2 regions of the Acidovorax sp. SDU_ACID1 genome follow, and region 1 is predicted to be linked to the other one. Evidence: riboswitches for the same ligand, from Rfam matches in the RefSeq annotation. Region 1 holds a riboswitch; the other holds the start of a gene.

Region 1 (3,397 bases):
GATAGCTATTCACGCCCGCCGGTATAGCGCCAGCGGGCTTTTTCTTTCATGAAAAACGCCTTTCTCACATTGGAACGCTGGAGCACGGGCATCGCCATGGCGGGCGCCTGCGCCATGCTGGCGATCGCCTCGGCGCTCGGCATGTTCCAGATCCTGATGCGCTTCGTCTTCGAGGAACCCGCCGAATGGACCGAGGTGCTGATCCGCTTCAGCCTCATCTGGATGGTGTTCCTCGCCATCCCCCTGGCCTTCCGCCAGGGCGCCATGGTCAGCGTGGACGTGCTCTACCGCTGGAGCCCGCCCGCCATCCGCCGCGCGCTCGACTGGGTGGTGTGCCTGGCTGCGCTCGCCCTCATCGGCGTGCTGATCTGGTGGGGTTGGGACTACGCCCAGCGCGGCGGCGTGCAGACCATGGCCGGGCTGGAGTCGGTGTCCATGTTCTGGGCGTATCTCGCCATTCCGGTGGGGGGCTGTTCTGCATTCCCGGCATCGTGGGCAACCTGCTCGACCCGCGCCGTGAAGAACTGGAGACCGCGCAATGACCGCCGTGATGATTTCGACCATGGTGCTGTGCTTCGCGCTCACCATTTCCGTGGCCGTGTCCATCGGCCTCGCGTCCATCCTGGGCATCCAGGCGGCCAATGCCAACATGCTGATCGCGGTGAAGGAAATGTTCACCTCGATCAACAAGTTCCCGCTGGCGGCCATCCCCTTCTTCATCCTGGCGGGCAACCTCATGGAGACCGGCGGCATCTCGCGCCGGCTCGTGGAGTTCGCCAAGAGCATCGTCGGCGGCGTGCAGGGCGGCCTGCCCATGACCTGCGTGCTCACCTGCATGATCTTCGCGGCCGTGTCGGGCTCGTCGGTGGCGACCACATTCGCCATCGGCGCCATCCTGATTCCCGCGCTCATCAAGCACGGCTATCCCACGAGCTACGCCGCCGCGCTGCAGGCCACCAGCGCCGAGCTGGGCGTGATCATCCCGCCGTCCATCCCCATGATCCTCTACGGCGTGAGCGCCGAGGTGTCGATCGGCGAGCTGTTCATCGCCGGCTTCGGCCCCGGCATCCTGATCAGCGGCGCGCTCATGCTGTTCGTGTGGGTGTATTGCAAGTGGAAGGGCTGGGGCAAGCATGACGGCGACGGCCGCATGCCCTTCGGCAAGGCCCTGCTGCAGGCCGGCTGGGCGCTGCTGATGCCCGTCATCATTCTGGGCGGCATCTACGGCGGCGTGTTCACGCCCACCGAGGCATCGGCCGTGGCCGTGTTCTATGCGCTGGTGGTCGGCATGCTGATCTACCGCGAAATCGGGGTGAAGGACCTCTACGCCATCCTGCGCAAGTCGGCCATCTCGTCGGCGGTGATCATGTTCATCATCGCCAACGCCGGGCTGTTCGCCTTCCTCATCACGCGCGCGGGCGTGCCCGACGCCATCGGCCGCTGGCTGCAGGAGGTGCTGCAAAGCCCCGCCCTGTTCCTGCTGGGCGTGAACGCGGCGCTGTTCGTGATCGGCATGTTCATCGAGACCAGCGCCGCCATCATCGTGCTCGCGCCCATCCTGGCGCCGGTGGCGATGCACTTCGGCATCGACCCGGTGCACTTCGGCCTGATCATGGTGGTGAACTTGGCCTTGGGCATGATCACCCCGCCCTTCGGCGTGAACCTGTTCGCGGCCTGCACGGTGGCACGCATCTCGCTGGACCGCATCATCAGCCACCTGCTGCCCTTCGTGGGCGTGATCCTGGCGTGCCTGATGGTCATCACCTACGTGCCGTCGATCTCGCTGTTCCTGCGCGACCTGGTGTACGCGCGCTAGCGGCTAGAATCACATCCCGCCAGGAGAGAGCTTCTCCAGGGAAGCCGCCGAAGGCGCAGGCAGCAGCCGAACGCTCAGGCAAAAGGACTGGCGACACGCCCGCAGGGATGCGGGCGTTTCCCTTGCTGGAGAGAGGCCGCAGCGCAGCATGCGGCCCACCGAAGGAGCAAGCCCCGCGACATGCCATGCAGGCGGGGTGAATCTCTCAGGTAAAGCGGACAGCGGGGCAAATCGGCGATCGAGAGATCGCTCCACCATTTGCCTTCGCCACTGCCATGTCCGACCTGCTCACCACCCCCTCAACGCCCTGCACATCGAACTGGGCGCCCGCATGGTGCCCTTCGCGGGCTATTCCATGCCCGTGCAGTACCCCTCCGGTCTGATGGCCGAGCACCACCACACGCGCACGGCGGCGGGCCTGTTCGACGTGTCGCACATGGGCCAGCTCCATTTGGTCGGCCCCGATGCCGCGGCCGCGTTCGAGACGCTGATGCCCGTGGACGTGGTCGATCTGCCCGTGGGCAAGCAGCGCTACGGGCTGCTGCTGAACGACGAGGGCGGCATCATCGACGACCTGATGTTCTTCAACCAGGGCAACGACACGCTGTTCGTGATCGTCAACGGCGCGTGCAAGGGCGGCGACATCGCCCACATCCAGGCGCGCATCGGCCAGCGCTGCGAAGTGCGACCGCTGCCCAACCAGGCCCTGCTCGCACTGCAGGGCCCGCAGGCCGCCACGGCGCTGGCGCGGCTTGCGCCCGGCGTGGAGCAGCTGGTGTTCATGACCGGCGGCCACTTCACCATCGCCGGCGCGCCCTGCTTCGTCACGCGCAGCGGCTACACGGGCGAGGACGGCTTCGAGATCTCCGTGCCCGCAGCCCAGGCCGAGGCCCTGGCGCGCGCGCTGCTCGCCCAGCCCGAAGTCAAGCCCATCGGCCTGGGCGCGCGCAACTCGCTGCGCCTGGAGGCCGGGCTGTGCCTGTACGGCAACGACATCGACACCACCACCACCCCGCCGGAGGCCGCGCTGAACTGGGCCATCCAGAAGGTGCGCCGCACGGGCGGCGCGCGCGCGGGCGGCTTTCCCGGCGCGGACAAGGTGCTGGCGCAGATCGACACCCCCGCCAGCCTCGCGAGGAAGCGCGTGGGCCTCATCGCGCTGGAGCGCGTGCCCGTGCGCGAGCACACCGAGCTGCAAAGCGAGGACGGCCAGCGCATCGGCGAGGTAACCAGCGGCCTGCTGGGCCCCACGGCCGACAAGCCCATCGCCCTGGCCTACGTGGCGCCCGCCTTCGCGGCCGTGGGCACGCGCGTGAACGCCATCGTGCGCGGCAAGGCCGTGCCGATGGAGGTGGCGGCCACCCCCTTCGTGCCGACGCGCTACTACCGCGGCTGACAAACGCGGCCGGCAAGCGCGGCTAAAGTGCGCGCTGGCCTTTCTCGAATCCCTCTTTTTCTTCCCACTTTCTTACGGAGCCCCCATGAGCATCCAGTTTTCCAAGGACCATGAATGGATCAACGCCGCCGACCCGGCAGCGGCCGTCGTCGGCATCACCGTCCACGCGCAGGATGCGCTGGGCG
Region 2 (3,397 bases), 2.3 Mb from region 1:
CAAGCCTTTTTGGCCTCTGGCGCTTGCTGGTAAAGCGCTGCCAGCTATCAAAAAAGCAGCATTGCCTGGCAGTCAGGTGGTCAGCGCCGCTGGCCGCGTGGCGGCTGCGGACCGGGGCATGCCGCAGAAGGCGAAGTCCAGCTCCGGCACCAGCCCGCTCACGATGCGCGCGAGCGACTTGCCCGAGCCGCAGGCATGCGTCCAGCCCAGCGTGCCGTGGCCGGTGTTGAGGAACAGGTTGCCGTACTTCGTCCTGCCGATCAGCGGCACGTTGCTCGGCGTGGCCGGGCGCAGGCCGCTCCAGAACTGGGCCTGGCTCGCATCGCCCGCGCCGGGAAAGAGCTGCTCGACGCGGTGCACGATGGCCTCGCAGCGCACGGTGTTCAGCGCGCGTTCGTAGCCGTTCAGTTCGGCCGTGCCTGCGATGCGCAGGCGGTCGCCCTGTGCGCTGGTGTAGCGCGAGAAGACCAGCTTGTATTCGTCGTCCGTCAGGCTCACCTCATAGGCCGCGGCCGCATCGCGCACAGGCAGCGTCACCGAATAGCCCTTGGCCGGGTAGATGGGCAGGCGCAGGCCCAGCGGCTGCGCCAGCAGCGGGCTGAACGAGCCCAGCGCGAGCACGTAGGCGTCGCCCTGCACGCGCTCGTAGCGGCCGTTCTCGTCGGTGATCTCCACGTGGTCGATGGCGCCACCCGCCTGGTGCAGCGCGGTGATGTGGCAGCCCAGGCGGAACTGCACGCCCGCCGCCCGCGCCACGCGGGCCAGTTCGCGCGTGAAAAGGTTGGCGTCGCCCGACTCGTCCTCGGCCGTGTAGGTGGCGCCGGCCAGCAGCGGGCGGATGTGCGCGAGCGCGGGTTCGAGGCGCACCGCCTCGTCGGCGCTCACCACGCGGCGGTGGCAGCCCAGCGCGCGCATCTGCTCTGCGGGAGCCAGGGCTGCGTCGAACTCCTTGGCGCTGGTGTAGAAGTGCAGGATGCCCTGCGTGCGCTGGTCGTACTGCAGGCCCGTGTCCTCGCGCAGCTGCTGCAGCGTGCTGCGGCTGTAGCTGCCCAGGCTGACGATCTGCTCGATGTTGTGGCGTGTGCGCGCGGGCGTGCATTCGCGCAGGAACTGCAGGCCCCAGAGCCATTGGCGCATGTCGGCGCGCAGGCGAAAAAGCAGCGGTGCATCCTCCTTGCCCAGCCACTGCAGCACCTTGAGCGGCGCGCCGGGATTGGCCCAGGGCTCGGCATGGCTCACCGAGATCTGGCCGCCGTTGGCGAAACTGGTCTCTGCACCGGGCGCGGCCTGGCGGTCGATGACGGTCACCTCGTGGCCGAGTTGCTGGAGGAAATAGGCGGAAGTGGTGCCGACGACGCCGGCGCCGAGAACGATCACGCGCATGGTTTTACAAGCCTTTTTCAAGGTTTGCGCAGACCGGGCGCGCGCGAGCAGCTACTCTTTTGGGAGCGAGCGGGCGCCAGTGTCTGGCTGCCGCTCCCCCTGTCCTCGGTACCTGAGAGATTCACGCCGCGCGGTCCTCGCGCGGTGCTTGCTCCTTCGGTGCGCCCTGCATGGCAGGGCGGCTCTCCAGACGGCTGTGTTGGTGTGCAGTACGGAACCTGAGCGTGTATGGGAGTTTGCGCCTTCGGTGGAACGGCGCGCTGCCGTTCGCTCTCCTGCGGCGCGCATCGTACCAGCGAAAGCGCGCCGCGGGAACGGGGCCGTCAGCGGCGGTAGGGGTTGTCCGGCCGGCGGTCGTAGCGGTTGGGCACGCCGTCGCCGTCGCGGTCCCAGCCGCCGCGCGCGTAGTGCCACTGGTTGCCGCGCTGCTCCCAGTGCGGCTGGCGGTAGTGGTAGCCCTGGCGCACGCGCACCCATTGGCCGGGCACCCACACATGGCGGTTGCCGTGCCATTCCCAGTGGCCTTGCGACCACACCATGCCGCGGCGCGGCGGGGGCACGCGCTCGTAGCGCGGCGGAGGCGGAGGCAGCGGGTAGGTGGACTGCACCTGGTAATGGGGCATGCCGGACTGGATCACGACGGTCGCGTTCGTGGCGGCATGGGCGGCGCCCGCGGCCGCGAGCGTTAGTGCGGCCAGGCTGGCGGCGGTGAAGAGGGTGCGGGCCATGGTGTTCTCCTGGTGGGTGGCGATATGGCGGGAGCCGTGTCGTCTGGTGCCCATGGTGGGGTGCGCTGGTCAACGCTTGGAGGGCATTGGTGGCCGTTTGGCAAAGTGTTGTGAACAGGTGTGTCGGCGGCGGGAATTCAAGCCGAAAACGGCTCCAGCGCTTACCCGTAAAGCGCCAGTAGCTATCGATTCAGGAGTGGGTGCCGGGCGCCGCGCGGCGCATGGCGCCGAAGGCTTCGAACTCCCAGCTGCGCATGGCCAGCAGCAGCGTGTAGCCCTCGCGCTGGGCCTCGGGCAGGCGTTGGTCGGCCAGGTGCTGCTGCGCGAAGTCCTGCGCCACGCGCTGCATGCGCTCGATGAAGGCAGGGGCGAGCGCGCGGCTGATGGAGCCGTGCACCAGCAGCACGCCTTCGCCCGCGCCGTCGAAGCCGCCTGAGAAATAGTCCAGCAGCGCGTGGTCGCGGAAGTAGTGCATCACCGGCCCGTGCGGGCGCCAGCGGAAGGTCTTGGCCAGCTTGAGGCGGTAGCGGTTGAGGGGCTTGAGTTCGATGATGCCGATGCGGTCGAGCTGCACCAGGTAGCGGATGCCCTCGGCCTCGCTCAGCCGGTAGGCGGCCACGACCTGCTCCAGCGTCCACTGGCTCAGCACGCAGATCGCCATCAGCAGCAGCTTCTTGTCGGCCACCACGGCTTTTTCCTGCTCCAGCGTCAGCTCGGTAACGAGCGGCTGGCTGTCGGCCACGCGGCGGGCCAGGTCGGCGAAGTCCAGCCGCAGCGCGCGGCAGATGGCGTCGATGCGCGACAGCGGCATGTCGCCCCTGGCCAGCATGCGCTTGACGCTCGACTCGGCCATGCCGATGGCCTGCGCCAGGTCGGCATAGGTCATCTGGGCGGCCTTCAGTTCCTTTTTCAGCGCGGTGACGAGGTCGGCGGTGGTGCTCATGGCGGCAGAGTATCTGTTGGCGATACCGCCAGTGTGCCTGCGCCACACGTCGCGTGGCACCGCCGCCCGCTTGCGGGTTTGTGCGCACAATGCGCGGCACCTCTCCACCCTTCAGCCCGCGTATGAGTGAGCCACACCCCAACCAATTCGCCCTGCTGCGCCAGCGCCGCTTCGCACCGTTTTTCTGGACGCAGTTCGCCGGAGCGGCGAACGACAACCTGTTCAAGTTCGCGTTCACCGTGATGGTGACCTACCAGCTCAGCGTGTCGTGGATGCCCCCGGCGATGGCGGGCCTCGTGATCGGGGCGCTGTTCATCTTGCCGTTCCTGCTGTTCTCGGCCAC

Evidence for each region. A riboswitch is a leader RNA that binds a small molecule or an ion and turns the genes downstream of it on or off. The one in region 1 is predicted to bind glycine.
Region 2: linked by a shared signal. The riboswitch ahead of AAG689_RS24385 (D-amino acid dehydrogenase) and the one ahead of gcvT (glycine cleavage system aminomethyltransferase GcvT) in region 1 are both predicted to bind glycine.

What each region holds. Positions count from the first base shown of each region.
Region 1 is NZ_CP152342.1:2,203,106-2,206,502, forward strand. It holds gene AAG689_RS10750 (hypothetical protein) at 6-239, opposite strand; partial or broken gene AAG689_RS10755 (TRAP transporter small permease) at 142-542, shown strand; gene AAG689_RS10760 (TRAP transporter large permease) at 539-1,816, shown strand; glycine riboswitch at 1,827-1,916, shown strand; glycine riboswitch at 1,932-2,048, shown strand; gene gcvT (glycine cleavage system aminomethyltransferase GcvT) at 2,073-3,212, shown strand; gene gcvH (glycine cleavage system protein GcvH) at 3,298-3,397, shown strand, end outside.
Region 2 is NZ_CP152342.1:5,023,432-5,026,828, forward strand. It holds gene AAG689_RS24385 (D-amino acid dehydrogenase) at 73-1,383, opposite strand; glycine riboswitch at 1,473-1,583, opposite strand; gene AAG689_RS24390 (hypothetical protein) at 1,707-2,111, opposite strand; gene AAG689_RS24395 (helix-turn-helix domain-containing protein) at 2,302-3,054, opposite strand; gene AAG689_RS24400 (MFS transporter) at 3,177-3,397, shown strand, end outside.